One region of the Planococcus shenhongbingii genome, then DNA from elsewhere that is predicted to be linked to it. Evidence: riboswitches for the same ligand, from Rfam matches in the RefSeq annotation. Region 1 holds a riboswitch; the other holds the start of a gene.

Evidence for each region. Region 1 has a riboswitch for S-adenosylmethionine ahead of QWY16_RS19120 (transporter substrate-binding domain-containing protein). Riboswitches for the same ligand answer to the same signal wherever they lie in the genome.
Region 2: it holds a riboswitch for S-adenosylmethionine, as region 1 does, so the genes downstream of both, QWY16_RS04045 (MetQ/NlpA family ABC transporter substrate-binding protein) here and QWY16_RS19120 (transporter substrate-binding domain-containing protein) in region 1, are expected to answer to the same signal.

Annotation. Positions count from the first base shown of each region.
Region 1 covers NZ_CP129235.1:3,935,563-3,944,759, forward strand. Annotated here, with positions in the region: gene mmuM (homocysteine S-methyltransferase) at 1-798, opposite strand, end outside; gene QWY16_RS19110 (amino acid ABC transporter ATP-binding protein) at 840-1,580, opposite strand; gene QWY16_RS19115 (amino acid ABC transporter permease) at 1,577-2,299, opposite strand; gene QWY16_RS19120 (transporter substrate-binding domain-containing protein) at 2,321-3,136, opposite strand; SAM riboswitch class I at 3,264-3,368, opposite strand; gene solA (N-methyl-L-tryptophan oxidase) at 3,711-4,850, shown strand; gene QWY16_RS19130 (DUF4317 domain-containing protein) at 5,065-6,258, opposite strand; gene QWY16_RS19135 (nucleoside deaminase) at 6,393-6,875, opposite strand; gene QWY16_RS19140 (zinc-binding dehydrogenase) at 7,055-8,014, opposite strand; gene deoD (purine-nucleoside phosphorylase) at 8,296-9,015, opposite strand.
Region 2 covers NZ_CP129235.1:802,243-811,439, forward strand. Annotated here, with positions in the region: gene QWY16_RS04020 (GntP family permease) at 1-119, shown strand, start outside; gene QWY16_RS04025 (NAD(P)-dependent oxidoreductase) at 210-1,046, shown strand; gene QWY16_RS04030 (DUF4256 domain-containing protein) at 1,126-1,701, opposite strand; gene QWY16_RS04035 (SDR family oxidoreductase) at 1,885-2,904, shown strand; gene ltaS (lipoteichoic acid synthase) at 3,540-5,528, shown strand; SAM riboswitch class I at 5,874-5,986, shown strand; gene QWY16_RS04045 (MetQ/NlpA family ABC transporter substrate-binding protein) at 6,082-6,891, shown strand; gene QWY16_RS04050 (methionine ABC transporter ATP-binding protein) at 6,957-7,985, shown strand; gene QWY16_RS04055 (methionine ABC transporter permease) at 7,972-8,643, shown strand; gene QWY16_RS04060 (enoyl-CoA hydratase/isomerase family protein) at 8,662-9,197, shown strand, end outside.

The DNA of each region.
Region 1 (9,197 bases):
TGTCTTGCTTATGGCGTCATACTCTTCACCGGAATTCGGATAAACAATTACCGGTTTGGAAGTTCGGCTTTTTACTTCTCCAATCAGCGTTTCTATAAAATCGGGTGCTGAACAATTAATGCCGATTGCAGCTGCTTGCTGTTCTTTATCCAACCATTCCGCACAACTGGAAATTCTTTCTCCATCGCTTATGTGGCGGCCATCCTTGGCACTAAAGCTGAACCAGGCATAAACCTCCGGGAATTCCTTCAGCACCTCTAGAATGGCTTTAGCTTCTATCAGGCATGGGAGGGTTTCACACGCTAAAATATCGGCCCCTGCTTCCACCAATGCCCTGATTCGCTCTTGGTGAAAAGCGACCAATTCACTTTCGCTGATAGAATAATTACCGCGATATTCAGAGCCATCCGACAGAAAAGCACCATATGGACCTACAGAAGCCGCAACTAAAGGTTTCGGCCTGTTGGATTTATCATTTAACGCTGCCCAAAATTCATTACGGGCCTCTGCTGCAATTTGAACAGACTTTTTGATCAATCCAATTGCCTCTTCCCCAGTTAATCCTCTTTCCTGATACCCTTTAATAGTTGCCTGATAGCTGGCAGTAATCGCACAATCCGCTCCCGCTTCAAAATAACTCATATGCACCTGCTTGATCAGCTTAGGATCCTCCATCAATACTTTTGCGGACCACAAGCGATCGTTCAAATTACAGCCATGATTCTCAAGCTCTGTGGCCATGGCACCATCAAGAATCACGACAGGAAATCTATTCAAAATCTGCTCTATCGGGTTCAATCCAAACATCCTTCCTCTATCCAAGCTCATTTCACCATTTTTTAATTGGTTCTGATTGCTTTGCTTAAAAATTGCTTCGTTCTCTCAACTTTAGGATCATTAAAAAGTTGTTCAGCTGTTCCTTCTTCAACAATGAGGCCATCTTCCATGAAAATGACGCGGTCTGAAATGTCACGTGCAAAATTCAGTTCATGTGTCACAATAAGCATCGTATTTCCTTCCTTGGCTACCTTTTTGATCGTTGCCAAAACTTCATCAACCAGTTCTGGATCAAGTGAGGAAGTCGGTTCATCAAACAATAGGACTTCCGGATTGAGTGCAAGTGCACGAGCAATCCCAACCCGTTGCTGCTGCCCGCCTGAAAGTTGTGCAGGGTAGTGGCTTAACCTATTCGCTAAACCTACCCTTTCTAAAATTTCAATACTTCTTTTCTTAGCTTCAACTTTATGTATTTTCTTGACACTGGTTAAACCGACCATCACATTTTGCAGAACGGTAAAATTCTTGAATAGATGGTATTGCTGAAAGACCATCCCTGTCGAATTTCTTAAAGAAACGATATCTGCTTTACTCGCTGTTTCAGCATCTACTCTTTTATCGTTGATTTCAACAATTCCGCCGCTAGGCTGCTCCAAAAAATTAATACACCGCAATAATGTTGATTTACCTGAACCGCTTGGCCCTAAAATGGCAACCACTTCACCTTTGGCAACTGTAAGGTTTATCCCTTTCAGCACATGCTGGTTACCGTAATATTTATGGATATTTTCCAATTTGATCATGCAGCAATCCCTCTTTCATATCTGCGAGCCCGTTTCTCGATTTTCACGAGCAATCGCTCTACTGCTATACAAAGAATCCAGTAGACAATCGATACCGCGATATACACTTCAAAGAATGCTAACCCGCGGGAACCGAGAATTTTGGCTTGCCCCATAATGTCTATAACGCCAATAATGAAAACAAGAGAGGTATCTTTGATGGTGCTGATAAACATATTTCCAAGGTTAGGTATGGCTACTGTCAGAGCCTGCGGGAAAATGATTTTAAGCATCATCTGTGCAGGGCTCATGCCTATCGATTTAGCGGCTTCAAACTGCCCGCGATCAACCGATTCAATAGCGGAACGGATCGTTTCGGACAAGTATGCTCCCAGATTCACGGAAAACGCCAATAGCGCATAAACTTCAGGTGGAATGCTGTTGACGTCCGCCGATTGGAGCCAGCCGTATTCGATCTGCAAATAATAAATAATTTTCGGTATGCCATAAAATACAAGATAGATCTGAACCAATAAAGGGGTTCCTCTGATAAAAGATACGTAAATGGATGAAATCACCCTTAATACCGGGATCCGGTAAATTTTGATGAGGGCGGTAGTCACGCCAATAAACAAGCTTAAAATCAATGAACCTACCGCAATCCCTATGGTGATGGGCAGCCGTGAAATAATTGCCGGAAAGCTTTCTATTAAAAAATTGATATCCAGTAAATTCTCCATTGTCTCTTCCCCTCCACAAACCTATTCAGGGATGTACTCTCCGCCAGTCCATTTTTTCGATAGTTCAACTAAAGTGCCATCTTGCTTGAGTTCTTCCAAAATGGGATCAATCAGTGCCTTCAATTCTTCGCCCTGCTCCCCATTTTTCAATACGATTCCCATATCATCATTAACCAAAGGCTGGCCGACAATTTCAACGTCCAAATCATTCTTCTCCAAGACTGCATTAATCATGATCGGATCGTTTACATAAGCATCAAGCCGGCCGTTTTGCACATCCTGCAAAATTTCTGAAGGGTTGCCGCTTTCACTGTACTTCAAATCAATCGCTTTTTCTGCTTTTTTGTTGTACTCCTCAAGCAACAATGTGTAAGAATCTCCCGCTAAAGCGCCGATTTTCTTGCCTTCCAAATCCTCAATGGTTTGAATGTCTTCCCTTCCTGTTTTCACAGCAATAACGGTTTCCGCTGCAAAATAAGATTCATCGGTGAACAAATACTTTTCCTGGCGTTCCGGAGTTTTTGCGACTTGATCGGCAATTGCCTGGATTTTATTGGATTCCAGCGCCAGGAACATGCTGTCCCATGGAACGGCGGTGAATTCGAACGTGTAGCCGTCCAATTTCTCATCGACCGCTTTGACCACTTCTACATCGTATCCGGTCAGTTCGTTGTTCTCATCCGCAAAAGCAAAAGGCGGATAATCGTTTTGCGTTCCGACCAGAATCACTTGCTCGCCTGTAGCACTTGCTGCTTCTTTTGACGAACATCCGCTTAGAACGCCGCCTGCGCCTAGCAATAAAACCAGAGAAAGGGATATGTACTGTTTTCTTTTCATGTTAAAACTCCTTTGTTGGTAAAGAGAGTCGCAAAGTTCTTTCATACCCAAAGCTTTGCGCTGCTTGAATGAATGAGGCCAAAAAACACAAAAAACCTATTCCGATAGGAAATAGGTTTTAATCTAGATCTTATCTTTCAGAGCAAACGCTCTGCAGGAATTAGCACCTCTCATAAAAAATGATGGTTGCTGGACGTCATTGGGCCTGTCCCTCAGTCTCTCTTGATAAGTTATTTAATTTTTACATAATACAGATAGTATTTTACATTGCCCGTTCTGTCAAATACATTTTTCTCTATTTTGAATTTTTATCGCTTATTTTTTATGAAAACAGAAAGAATATGATCGAAATACACGAGCTCATTTTACTGGCCAGCGCTGTAGTTGCGGTTGAAATCTCTGCAAAGAGGGCTTCCTCTGCCCTACTTCAAAGTTTGAACAGCCCATTTGACAATAATTCGAATCTTAAATACTATCTAATAATACTTCTTATGCCTTTTTACTAATTCACTTTATGCTGTCCTGACTTTCTGAACAATGGCCCAAATTTAAAAAAGAGCGGAGCGAACTGGCAATGACAAAAGAACCTGTATATGATGTAGCCATCGTAGGTGCGGGAACGATGGGAATGGCTGCTGGCGCCTTTTTGGCGAAACAGAATGCAAAGACCCTGCTAATTGATGCCTTCGACCCGCCGCACATTAACGGAAGCCATCACGGGGACACCCGCTTGATCCGGCATGCTTATGGTGAAGGCAGACAATACGTGACGCTTGTGAAGCGTGCCCAGCGATTATGGGAGGAGCTCGAACAGCAGACAGGCTACAAAATTTTTGAAAAAACCGGTGTTCTTGGCATTGGCCCGAAAGATTCGCCTTTTCTGCAAGAAACAATCGCGGCCGCTCAGAAATATGATCTCCCTTTGGAAATCTTAAACGGCCAGGAAATCCAAAGCAGGTGGCCCGGTTTTTCGGTGCCGGACCACTTTATCGGGTGCTTTGAAGCAGGATCGGGAATCATTTACAGCGAGGCGGCCATCCGGGCTTACAAGGAAACCGCTCTTAAAAACGGTGCGAATCTTGTCCCCAATACACCCGTTCGGCACATCGATGTGAATAATGCAAATGGGATAAAAATTTCAACCGACCATACTCTCTTTTATGCAAAAAAAGTAATTATCACTGCCGGTGCCTGGGCCGCAAAGTTATTGCCGGAGTTAAGCCTTCCGATTCAGCCGACACGCAAAGCCGTCGGCTGGTTTGATGCACCTTCCGATCTGTTCAGCGGTGCCAAATTTCCAGCCTTCTTTATCGAGGACGGTGATAAAAAAGCTTATGGTTTCCCTAATTTGAATGGTGCCGGCCTCAAAATCGGAAAATCGGATGGCGGGCAGTCGATTGACCCGGACGTGCATACCCAGAACTTCGGACTGTATGAAAGCGATGAAGGCGACTTAAGGCATATGCTTCAAACCTATATGCCGGAAGCAAACGGCACATTGAATCAAGGAAAAACCTGTCTGTATACAAACTCGCACGACCATGATTTTATCGTTGATTATCATCCAGACCATCCGCAAGTCATTTTTGCCTGCGGCTTTTCGGGGCATGGCTTTAAATTCGGCAGCGCGATGGGAGAAGTATTGAGCCAAATGGCTTTGGAAGGCCAAAGCGCCTTTGATATTTCCAGCTTCTCTCTCAAGCGATTCAAATAGTGATTTTTCTTATAGCTAATACTTAAGGATACAGACAGAAAAAAAGCACCTCTTATGAGATGCTTTTTTTCATGATTTAATTTGATGAACGAAGAGAGCCTAAAGAGAATTCGCAACTGTCTTCACCAGTAAACATTTTATTTCCCGGGAAATATACGATATTTTGAAGCCTTAAGACAGCCTATTTCAATTAACTGAGGAATTGCTCAAATCCCTACTCCAGCTGCTCTTCCTCAAGCAGTTTAAACCCTTCAATCATCGTGTCTTCTTCCACTTCAATCAAAATGCAGCGTTTGCCGTTGAAATTGACGCCTTTGACGTATCGTAAGTCTTGCGGGCTGATTTTGATTTCCGCGACTTTTGTGTTGATTTTGATCGACTTGGACGCGTAGCTCGGCACGACGTGGCTCGCTTTCATTTCGTAGTTTTTGTCTTCCACCACTTGCTGGAAGGCCCTTTCCACTTTTTCGCTACTTACATCTTTGACGCCGCTCGCCTTCAAGACACGTGTCACTTCTACCGTATCCAAAACTGGCGGCTCCTCATCTTCATTCTCAGCTTCTTTTTCCACTTCCAGCATGAGATTGATCTCATCATAGAGACCGGCAAGGGTTCTTGAATTCACTTCTTCTCCGATCACGGCTTTGACAATTTCCTCAAACACTGCTTTATCTTCCTCGGCGGTCATGATTTCGTTGCCGTTCAAGACGTTCTCGATAAACTGGAAATCCGGTTTGTTCGCTTTGCCCGAAGCATAAACGATGTGATGAATGTCCGCGGCATTGTCCGTGAAGCTCGGGAACAAAAATCCGCCAACTGGAGAAGCCAATTTAATGACGGGATCGACCAACACATTTGACTTGAATTCTTTTTCGACAAAGTCAAACACCAGTGAACTTTTCGGCAGTTCAGTCTGGTTCATGCTGCCGAGGATAAACGGCGTGGTAAACACTTCATCCCGCATGTCGATTTCCGTTTCATCTGCCTGGCGCTTCGTCGTTTTGAAATACGTTCCGCGAATAAACGTGATGACCATATCTTTTTCATACGGTTTTTCTTCCACCATCTTCAAGGCGATGCGCTGCATATTCGCTTGCCATTCCGCCACATCCTCTGCCTCGAGGCCTTCATACAGGAGCCGCTGCGTATGGTCTGCCTGGCCCTCTTCCTGCGGCTGGAACTTCACTTCAAACAGTTTCACATCGAGCTTCCCGCCCAATACCTTCTTGAAATTGGCAAGAAACAGCTCCTGCTGCTCCCGGTCCAATAAAGAAAACGAGCGGCTTTCTTCGTGAAAGATTTCACTGCTTTCCTGCTGGATGTACACATTGTAAATGTTCGCGATTTTCAATAAATCAGTATCGAGCTTAAATCGTTTGCGGATATCTGCTATATCTTTATTGTTCATTTCTATTTCCAACTCCCTGGCTAGTAAAATCCGTGTTGTGCGCAAAAAAAAAAAGAGTGTTCAAAGCTACGGTTCAGCTTTTGACACTCTTATATTATAACAACAAATGAAATGAAGATGATGTCACAATCTGTTTACCGGCTTGCTTCATATGATCGGCGGTGCAATTGATGAACCTGTTCCGACAGTTCAGGAACCGGTCCTTCCACTTCCGTATCCGTAATCACATCCGGAATGGCCAGATTCCGGACACGGGACGGTGCAGCGCCCATTTCACTTAACCAGCCGGCTAATTGCTCAGAAGAACTGGCGTACACGATTCTGCCCAGGCCAACCCATCCGTGAGCCGCTGCACACATCGGACAATGTTCACCGGAAGTATAGACCGTTGCCTTGCTTCTTTCTTCAGGAGCCAGATTATTTGCTGCCCACCTGGCAATCGCAAACTCGGGATGCTGCGTATGGTCACCGCCGGCCACATGATTATGGTCTTCAAAAAGCACTCCCCCCGCAGCTGATACCAGGACAGAGCCGAATGGTTCGTCTCCTTTTTCCAAAGCCGTTTCCGCGAGTTCCACACAGCGCCGCAGGTGTTTTAAATCGGTTTCGCTGATCATATTTCTGCCTCCTTTATCGCTAACTATCCGAAAGTCAATTATTTTAGATTTGAGATAGCCTTTGCCTCTACTAATTTTGCATAGGAGCTCTTTGAGAGGAGGAGACTGTCTTTTACAAAATCAAAAAGTCTCATGAACAAATTCCATTGAGACTTTTTGATGTAATTACCTATTAATATTTATTCACTTCCATCATACACAGCTACTAAACGGCCTTGTACTTCTCCAGCTTTTAGTTTTTCAATGCCTTCAGGAATGTCTTCAAATTTAATCTTCGTTAATTTTGGACTCAGTTTGCCTGCCGCCATCAATTCATAAATTTCAGCAATATCCTGAGGCGTCCCTCCCACATTTGCTAATAATCTCTTAGCGCCTGTGATAAAAGTGGCCGTGTTAATGGTAGTTTCCAGTTTCCCCATGCCTACCAATACGACAGTTCCACCTCTTTTAACCACCTCTAATGCATCTGAAGTGGTATTACCAAACCCGGCATAATCCACAATTAAGTCTAACTCTTTGTCTGCTAAATCTTTGATATCAGATACAACTTCTACTGCTCCTATTTCTTTAGCCAATTCACGCGCTTTCTCGCTCACATCTGCTGCATAGACATTTGTAAATCCTTTTGCAATAGCCGCTTGCAATGCAAATTGACCCAGTCCGCCAATACCAATTAAACCGACTTTCATATCAGGAGTTGCTTGTCCTATATTAAACAAGGCGGAATAGGAAGTCATACCCGCATCCGTCGCCGCAGCAGCCATTTCCATTGAAAGTCCATCAGGAACATGAACTAAATCTTCTGCTGGCGCATGAATTTTTGTTCCGAAACCACCATCATAATGATATCCTGGATTCGTGCCGGATGGTCCGGTTGGACAGATAGCGACCCGGTCTCCTACTTTAAAATCCGTGACGCCTTCCCCTACTTCAGAAATTGTTCCCGCATTCTCATGGCCCATAATAACTGGCGGATGCATCAATGCCATCCAGCCCTCATCTTCCAGAGTCCCAACATCAGAATGGCATAAACCTACTGCCGCCGTATCAATCACTACACGTCCTGGAGCCGCTTTCGGAACTTCCTGTTCTACGAGCTTAAGTGGTTCATGCGTTTTAGTAAATTGCCAACCTTTCATGCTGTTTCCTCCTCTTAATAAATGTTTGTTAATCCAGCTTAAACATAACAAAGTTATAGATTTTATGCAGACTTTTCACCTTAGGGCCAAAAAACAAGCCCCGGCATTCTCCTGACGGAAAATTACCGGGGCTCTTATGTTTTCTCTTCTTAATACGCCAGTTTATGAATGACTTCCCCGTCGATTACCGGGGATCTGCTCTAAATCCCAGCTTTTCATGCAACTGTCTGGCCACCCTGTTTTCCGGCTCACTGCTCGAAAAATCTTCAATCCAACTACTTTCAAACGATATCCAAAGCGATTTCAACCATCTGCGTAAATGAAGTTTGTCTTTCCTCTTGGGTGGTTTGTTCATGAGTAATCATATGGTCACTTACTGTCAAAATGGTTAATGCCTTAACTCCGGCACTGGCGGCGTTCATATATAAACTTGTCGTTTCCATTTCTTCCGCCAATATGCCCATCTTAGCCCATTTTTCTGTGGCAGTTTCATCCGCATTATAGAAAACATCACTAGATAATACATTCCCTATATGAACCTTATAATTCTTTTCGTCAGCTGCTTTCTTGGCTTTCTCCAATAGTTCGAAAGACGCTGTAATCGGAAATTGACCTGGAAGATTCCATTGATGTGCATAATTTGAATTCGTTGCTGCTCCCATAGCAAAGATCAGATCATATAATTTAATATCTTCTTGCATCGCTCCACATGAACCGATACGAATTAAATTTTTAACTCCAAAAACATTAATCAATTCCCACGAATAGATGGCCATGCTTGGCGCCCCCATGCCGGTACCCATAACAGAAACTTTCTTCCCTTTATATTCACCTGTATACCCCAGCATTCCTCTGACATCATTAAAAAGAACAGGATTGTCTAAAAAGGTTTCCGCTATAAACCTTGCACGATAAGGATCTCCTGGCAAAAGGATCGTTTCGGCTATTTCTACTCCGTTTGGCTTAATATGCGGTGTTTCTTTTAATTCATTATTGTCCATTTTATTCTCTCCTTAAAGTTTTATAATCTTACCATACACGGTTTACTATCTCTTGGAAATTCTACGTTAGTTTATTTTTTCTGGAGCTGGCTTCTATAGTAAGTCCTATTAAAATAGCCTGCATTGCTTACAGCGTATATTCTCCAAAACGATCAATCTACTTTAGTAAAGAGGTTAGTAGC
Region 2 (9,197 bases), 850 kb from region 1:
ACAGCTTGACGGGATTGCCGATGAAAGACACCTTCAAAAATGCCTTTATCAGTATTAACGTAACCCACTGGATCGCGCTGGTTGTCATCATCATCATGACGTTGGTAGGTTTAGCTTAATCACGAAACAAGAAGAACATTAAAAGAACGATGAAATCAGAACGAATCCGCACCACCAAAAATTCAACACACTATTAGGAGGAATTCGACATGAGTAAAAAAATTGGATTTGTAGGATTAGGAACAATGGGCTTCCCAATGGCAGTCAACTTATTGAAAGCTGGATTTGAAGTTATCGGATACGACGCCTTCCCGGCGGTTTATCCAAAAGCGGAAGCAGCAGGAATCACGATGGTTAAGACTTTGAAAGAAGTAGCGGAACAATCCGACGAAGCGATCATCTCGATGGTTCGTGACTATGCGCAAAACGTCGACATCATTTTTAGCGAAGGCGGCTTGTTATCGGCTCAACCGAAAAACAAAACCATCATTGTCATGAGTACATTGGATCCGGAGACGATGAATCAATTAAGCAAAAAGGTTGAAGCAGAAAGTGATTTGAACTTGATCGACGCAGCAGTGAGCGGCGGGGCATCTGGTGCTCAAGCAGGTACGTTGTCGATTATGACTTCCGGTTCAGAAGAAATCGTGAAATCGTTACAGCCTTACTTTGATGCAGTTGGCTCGAACACATTCTACTATGGCACAGAAGTCGGCAATAGCCAGGCAGCGAAATTGATTAACAATTTAATCCTCGGCATCAACATGAATGCCGTAGCAGAAGGCCTTAAATTAGGTGCGCATTACAACTTGCCTGAAGAAGAAGTCCTGAACTTATTGAAAGTCAGCACAGGCGACAGCTGGGTAGTACGCAACTGGAGCGATGTTTCTGAGTGGACATCTGAAACTGCGTTGGCTGTTCTATTGAAAGACTTAATCGCGTCTTACAACCAAGGCATCAAACACAATGTTTCTATGCCATTCAACGCCTTGTCATCGACTCAATTGTTCAACTCGATGGAAAAAGAGAAGCCAGAAGCAAAGTAATTGAACAAATAGGTTGGTTAGACAATTTTTAATAGGAAAGGGTTCTGTATTACACAGAATCCTTTCCTTTTTCATCCGTTTAAACTTTCAACGCACCGCGAAAACCCCGGGCAGCGTAATAGGAGTCTGCGCCGTTGTGATACAAAAAGACTTGCCCGTAGCGGAGATCGCAGAAAAGAGCGCCGCCGCGTTCCCGGATCTGCTCGGGGGTTTGTACCCAACTGGAAGTCTTCAAATCGAAATTCCCCAATTTTTGCAGCGCCCGGTACTGTTCTTCCGACAATAGCTCAATGCCCATGTCTGCTGCCATGCCGATTGCGCTGTTTTCAGGTTTGTTTTTCTTTCTCGCCTCCAGCGCTTCCGGGTCATAACAAACGCTTCTGCGGCCTTTCGGGCTTTCCTCTGAACAATCATAGAAAATATATTCATCTTCCGCTTTATTGTAATCGACAACATCAGGTTCCCCGCCCGTCCGTTCCATCTCATAGAGCGACCACAGCTTGGCAGGATTCGCCTCCAGCTTGGCTTGAATCTTATCCCATTCCATCCATTCATGGCGAGTGATGTTGTTCTCGAAACGGTCTTTCAATGTGCTGAGCAGTTCTTCGCGTTGTTCTGGTGTCAATTCGTTTTTGCTGCTGTTTGTCTTTGTCATGTGTTTTCCTCCTTGGGTTTGTTTATATAGGTAATAACTCAAGTATATCTAAAAATGTTGCTTCTATGGAAAAAAAGGAATGTCCGCTGCCGCAGTAGAATATTATAAGCTGATGGCTGCAGAAGAAATGACTGTGATTCGATTTTTTAATAAACCTTTTTGAAAAAAGAAAGGGGAATGGATATGAAAATCTTGATTCTTGGAGGCACTCGTTTTTTGGGCCGTTTTCTGGCTGAAACAGCGCTTCAGAAAGGGCATGAAGTGACGTTGTTTAATCGCGGGAAAGCGAATCCGGAGTTGTTTCCGGAGACAGAGAAGCTGATTGGAGACCGGGACGGGGATTTAAAGGCGCTGGAAGGGCGTTCGTGGGATGCAGTGATTGATACATGCGGTTATGTTCCGTGGACTGTCCGGGAATCAGCCGAGCTGCTCAATGATGCAGCCGGGCATTATACTTTCATCTCAACTGCCTCAGTTTATGCAGAATTGGAAGAACCGGGAATTGATGAAAATCATGCGGTCGGGCAGCTGGCACCGGAAAAAGTAGAAGAGCTGAAGAAAATGGAAGCCAGTAAAGCAATCAGCGAACGTTACGGGGAATTGAAGGTTTTATGCGAGCAGGAAGTGGAGCGGGCATTTCCTGCTCGCAGTTTGATCATCCGGCCGGGGCTTATTGTTGGGCCACATGATTTCACGGACCGCTTCAATTACTGGGTAACTCGCATTGCAAAAGGCGGGGAAGTGCTGGCGCCGGGACGAAGACACAAAGAAGTGCAATTCATCGATGTCCGGGACTTGGCCGAGTGGATCGTCAAACTGGTGGAAGCGCAGACTACCGGAACCTTTAATGCGACAGGGCCTGAAAAAAAGTTGACGATGAAGAAGTTTTTGGAAGTCTGCAAGGCGGTTGCCGAAAGCGATGCGGAATTGTGCTGGGTTGATGAAAACTTTTTATTGGGTCATGGAGTCGAAGGCTGGACGGACATGCCGCTATGGATACCGGACCGGGAAAAGATGGCCGGTTTCCTCACGGTCGACATTCGAAAAGCGCTGAAAGCCGGGCTGACGTTCCGGCCGGTCAGCGAAACGGTTCGCGACACGCTCGCCTGGGAAGCTGCGCGAACCGTAACAAAGCGCCAAGCAGGCTTGGATCCAGAGAAAGAAAAAGCGGTGCTGGAAGATTGGAAACAACGGGCTCTTTAAAGTAGGAAAGGTTTATTGGCTTCCGGCTGTAAGTACATCTGGCTCAAGTATTTGATGCAGCTGCTGCTGCAGGATAATTTGTCTCCTGCTTCAGTAGCTGCTTGTTTTTGTTAGGAGAAGAATATGATATGGAACAATTTCATTTAAATAGTTTGGAAGAACTTCCCTATTTGTGGTAAACTAGAAAGATAGGGAAATTTTAATCAAACATTAATCACTTTTTAATAAAACAACAGCTTCGTTATAAGACTAGTCAAAGTTGCTTATACGAATTAATAATATTATTTCATTAGACGCTGAGAATGGCTAACAATCGAGCCGGAACGGGTTATTTATCTCACAGCGAAATATGCGAAAGCCAGCGGGGAAAATAACCGCCCGCACTGGAAATGAAAAACCAAGCTTTGGGAACCTTAAGCAAGGCGAATCGTTCCTAAAATATAGAGGGTTTTATTTCTTTTGAAACAGTAGCTGTGAGAGCGGAAAACTTTAAACTGTCATTTTTATTAGTATTTTAGTAAAATGGAGTTTGTCATTCTTTGTAAGAAGTTCTCGCTTGAGGTTATCTGACTTCAAGCTTTTTTAGTTCAATGTCCGAACAGTTCCCGTGAAGTTTAATAATGAGAAGGTGCAATATGGAGAAAAACAAAACTGCGAATACTAAAACTTATAACAAGTATGTACCTCTTTTTCTATTAGCTGTTGTTATGCTATGGATGAAGACCTATGTATCCCAAAAAACACAATTTAAATTAGATGTCGACGGATTCCTCCAGGAGTTCCTGCTGTTCATCAACCCACTCGGATCCGCGCTGTTGCTTTTAAGCTTGTCGCTCTTTTTTAAAGGAACGCGAAAATACATATCACTCCTAGTAATCTATATCCTCATGTCTGTCTTTTTGTATGCGAACGTGGTGTACTACCGATTTTTCAGTGATTTCATCACGTTGCCGACAATGTTCCAAACACAGAATTTCGGCGATTTGGGCGGCAGCATCGCTACACTGATACAGCCAACCGATTTACTTTTCTTTGTGGATGTTGTTTTACTGGCATATTTAGTATTTTCGAAAAGAGTCAAGAAAGAGTCCCGCAACTTCAAAACCAAAACTGTCCTTCCGGTCATCACCATCGCATTGGCCGTTTCGTTCTTTAATCTTGGCTTGGCAGAAGCAGACCGGCCGGAATTATTGACCCGCGGTTTTGACAGAAGTTATATTGTGAAGTATTTAGGCATGTATAATTACGCTCTTTACGACTCCGTTGAAACGCTTAAATCCTCTTCTCAACGAGTATTGGCTGACAGCGACGAAGTCACAGAAGTATTGAACTACACAAAAGCCAATCATGCAGCTCCAAACGAAGCGTATTTCGGTGCAGCTGAAGGGATGAATGTTGTTTACCTGCATCTGGAATCGATGCAAACATTTTTGATGGACTATAAATTGAACGGGGAAGAAGTGACTCCGTTTTTAAATTCAATGATTAAAGATCAAAACACACTGTATTTCGATAATTTCTTCCATCAAACCGCTCAAGGTAAAACAGCGGATGCGGAATTCCTGCTGGAAAACTCGCTATTCGGTTTGTCCAAAGGATCGGCTTTTATTACGAAAAGCGACAATACGTACCAGTCAGCTCCTGCCATTTTAAAGGATAAAGGATATACATCAGCTGTATTCCACGGCAATAATGGAACATTCTGGAATCGCTCTGAAATCTATAAATCCTTTGGCTATGACCATTTCTTTGATATTGAGTCTTATACCGGCTTGACTGAAGCAGATATGGCAGAATACGGCGTCATGGATAAGCCGTTCTTTGAACAGTCGGCAGATATGCTGGCCACATTGCCGGAGCCTTTTTATTCGAAATTCATCACGGTGTCACACCATTTCCCTTATAAAATCGACCAAGAGTTGACGACAATCGGAAAAGGCACGACGGGTGATGCAAGTGTCGATAATTACTTCCAGACGGCGCGCTACGCGGATGAAGCGATTCAGCAGTTTTTTGCGGATCTGGAACAATCCGGTTTAGCGGACAACACAATGATTGTGATGTACGGCGACCATTACGGAATTTCCGACAATCACAATAAAGCGATGGAACAAGTGCTTTCGAAAGAAATCACTCCAGTTGAAAATACCAAGCTGCAGCGGGTTCCGCTGTTCATTCACGTGCCAGGCATGGAAGGCGGCATCAACCATACGTATGGCGGCCAAATTGACCTTCTGCCGACTGTGATGCATTTGCTTGGAGTTGAAACACAGAATTATATCCAGTTCGGTACAGATCTATTGTCCGATGAACATGAAGAACTGGTGACTTTCAGAAATGGTGATTATGCCAGCCCGGAGATCTATTCAATCGGCGACAATTTCTATGATCCGAAAACAGGTATGCCGATCGAAGAAAATCAACTGGAACAAGCGCAAAAACTCCAGCAGTATGGGAATTATGAATTGCAGCTGTCAGACCGGGTAGTCAACGGCGACTTGCTGAGATTCTATACACCTGATGGATTCAAGCCCATTAATCCAGCCGACTATAATTATTTGAACAAACCGGCTGTAGGACCGGTTGAAGAACCGGCTGTCGAACCGGTCGAACCCATTAAATAACTGAACGATAGAAGAGGTATCTGAGAAGCCGGCTTTTGCTGGCTTTGGAGATAGCCTCTTTTTTTCTGCCTTTTGCTCCTGTGCTCCAACACCTTCTTTTGCTTGTTAACAACAGTATCTCAAAGCATTGATAATCTATTGCAAAGAAGATGTAAAGAATTGTGAAATTTGAATCCGATTGCTTGTCCGCTAACTGCCAGTTCATCAAAGGTTTTGGTTGAAGTAAAACGCCGAAGATAATTAATATACAATTTGAAGAAAAAATAATATTAAGAAAACGTTGACTTTGATGTGTTAATGCGCTAAATTTATCAATAAGGTTTCGCAATTGAATAAGCAACTAATCTCTTATCAAGAGTAGCGGAGGGACTGGCCCTATGAAGCTCGGCAACCATCCATGTTAATCACATGGAAAGGTGCTACATCCAGCAGAACTGAAAAGTTCTGAAAGATAAGAGAGGATGAATTTACGATAAATTTGTGCCTCTCTTTCTTTATGGAAAGAGAGGCTTTTTCGTATTTCGAGCTTAAAAAACTATTGGGGGATATTAAAATGAGAAAACTAGGCGTCTTTACAGCTTTAACTTTTGCAGCAGGTTTATTGGCAGGATGCAGCGGCAATGCCGAGTCCACTGAATTGAGCGAAGAAAAATTAGTGGTGGGTGTTACTTCTGGCCCCCATGAGCAAATCATGGAAGTGGTATCGGAAGTCGCTAAAGAAGACGGACTGGAAATTGAGCTGAAAGTCTTTACCGATTATGTGTTGCCGAACACGGCGCTTTCTGAAGGCGATTTGGACGTCAATAGCTACCAGCATAAACCATTCCTGGAAGCGTTCAATGAAGATCATGGAACGACTCTGGTGCCTGGCGCTACAACGATTCTAAACCCAATGGGCGTTTATTCAAACGAATATGACTCCATTGAAAAATTGCCGAAAGGCTCAACATTCGGTTTGCCGAACGATCCAACGAACGGCGCTCGTGCCTTGTTCATCCTGGAAGAAGCGGGAATCATCACGCTGAAAGAAGGAACGGAAGAAACGGCATCGGTTTTCGATGTAGAAGAAAACCCGCAGGAACTTGAGTTTATCGAGTTGGAAGCAGCGCAGATTCCGAAGCAGTTAAGCGAACTGGACGCAGCAGCCATCAACACAAACTGGGCGATTGAAGCAGGATTAAATACACTTGAAGATTCGATTTTATTGGAATCAAGCGATTCTCCATACGTCAACCATATTGTGGTAAGAGAAGAAAACAAAGACGACGCTGTACTTGAAAAGCTGAACGCGGCTTATCAGTCTGATAAAGTCAAAGCCTTTATCGAAGAAGAATTCGATGGGTCTGTATTGCCAATCTGGTAAAATTCGGAGAGCCGCGTGGCATTTATGCCACGGGCCTTTCCTATTTAGAAGGAAGTGTAACGAGCATGATTCAACTAGAGAATGTTTCAAAAGAATTTAAATCGAAAAAAGGAGTTATCCGGGCAGTGAGCGATGTATCGCTGCATGTGAAAAAAGGGGAAATCCATGGCGTCATCGGCTATAGCGGAGCCGGGAAAAGCACGTTGATCCGCTGCGTCAATTTACTGGAAGCTCCAACCGCTGGAAAAGTGCGGCTGAATGACCGGGAGTTTACGGAGCTGTCGAAAAGCGAGCTGTTGGAAGAACGCAAAAATATCGGCATGATTTTCCAAGGGTTCAATTTGCTTCGCACCGCTACAGTCGAAGAGAATATCTCCATTCCTTTAAAGCTGATCGGAGTGGAAGCTGCGGAAATTCCAAAGCGAGTGGAAAAGTATCTGGAGATTGTGGGCTTAACGGAAAAGAAAAACGCTTACCCGGCCCAATTATCAGGCGGACAAAAACAGCGTGTCGCCATTGCCCGTGCCCTTGCACAAGAGCCGGATGTCTTGCTCAGCGATGAAGCGACGAGCGCACTTGATCCTGAAACCACCGAATCGATTCTGGATTTGCTGCTGAAGATTAATGCGGAATTCGGCATCACTATCTTGCTGATCACCCATGAAATGCATGTTATTCAGAAAATATGCGACCATGTCTATGTGATGGACGGTGGTGAAATTGTGGAAGACGGTCCGGTAATCGATTTGTTTTCAAAACCACAGCATAAAACGACACGGAGTTTCCTGAATACGATTTCGCAGCGGAAATTGTCGAAGGAGTTTGTCGCCAACCTGAAGAAAAGCGGTTCAGTGCTGCGTCTGACGTTCCGCGGAGAAGCTACAGGAGATCCGGTTCTTGCTGCTATGGCAAAAGAATTTGATGTAAAGCCGAATATTTTAACGGCGAACATCATGGAATTGAAAAATGGGGTCATTGGAAACCTGGATGTGCATATTGCAGGAGCAAAAGAAGAAGTTGGCCGCTCGTTGGAGTTTTTAAAATCCAAGGGTGTAGTGATTGAGGAATGGGATGATCAATATGGAAAGATTTAATACATTCATTGAACAATGGCTGCCGGTGATTGGGACCGCAGTTCTTGAAACAGCTCAAATGGTGTTGATTTCACTGGCGATTTCCGCTGTACTGGGAATACCTTTAGGGATTTTGCTTGTATTGACGCGGCGCGGGCAAGCTTGGGAAAACAAATGGGTATATCAAATCCTGAATCTGCTTGTCAACATAATCCGTTCAATTCCGTTCATTATTCTGTTGTTTTTCATCTTGCCATTTACGAAGCTGCTTGTCGGTACAACGATTGGCGTCCAAGGCGTTATCGTGCCTTTAGTCATTTATACCGCGCCGTATATAGCCCGGTTAATGGAGTCTTCTTTATTGGAAGTGGACAGCGGTGTCCGTGAAGCTTATGAAGCGATGGGCATCAAAACAAGACATATTATCTGGAATGTTTTATTGCGCGAAGCGCGCCCGTCGATTGTCCTTGGGTTGACGATTGCTACAGTCGGGCTAATCGGCGCTACAGCGATGGCCGGGCTTGTCGGAGCAGGCGGCTTGGGTGACTTGGCTTACCGTTATGGCCATCTGCGCTATGAAGTCGATGTCATGTATGCTACCGTTTTTATCTTAATCATTCTGGTTCAAGGCGTTCAAAGTCTTGGAAACTATTTCTCGGCACGCTTAAAAAAAGATTAAACAGAGGAGATTATTTCAATGCAAAACGACTTGTATCTGGAGAAAGACGGAGCGATCGCGACACTGGTGATCAACCGCGCGGACCAGCGCAATGCATTTTCACTCGACATGTTCAAGCAATTGCCGTCATTGCTGACTGAAGCGGCTGAAGATTCTTCTATTAAAGTGCTGATTCTTAGAGGCGTCGATAACCGGGCTTTTTCAGCAGGGGCGGATATCAAGGAATTCATGGACAATCGTTTGTCTCAGCAAAAAGCGAAAAACTATAACGACCATGCCCTGGCAGCGATTGAGCAGCTTTACCGTTTTCCGAAGCCGACCATCGCATTAATCCGGAAACTGGCAATCGGCGGTGGATTGGAATTGGCGATGTCCTGTGATTTCCGCATTGCGTCAACTGACAGCAAATTCGGCATTACAGCGGCACGCCTTGGCATCATCTATAATCTGCGGAGCACAAAACGCTTGTTGAACGTGATCGGCCCGGTTAAAACAAAAGAGCTCCTGTATACCGGGAAACTGATCAAAGCGGAAGAAGCGGAAGAACTTGGTAT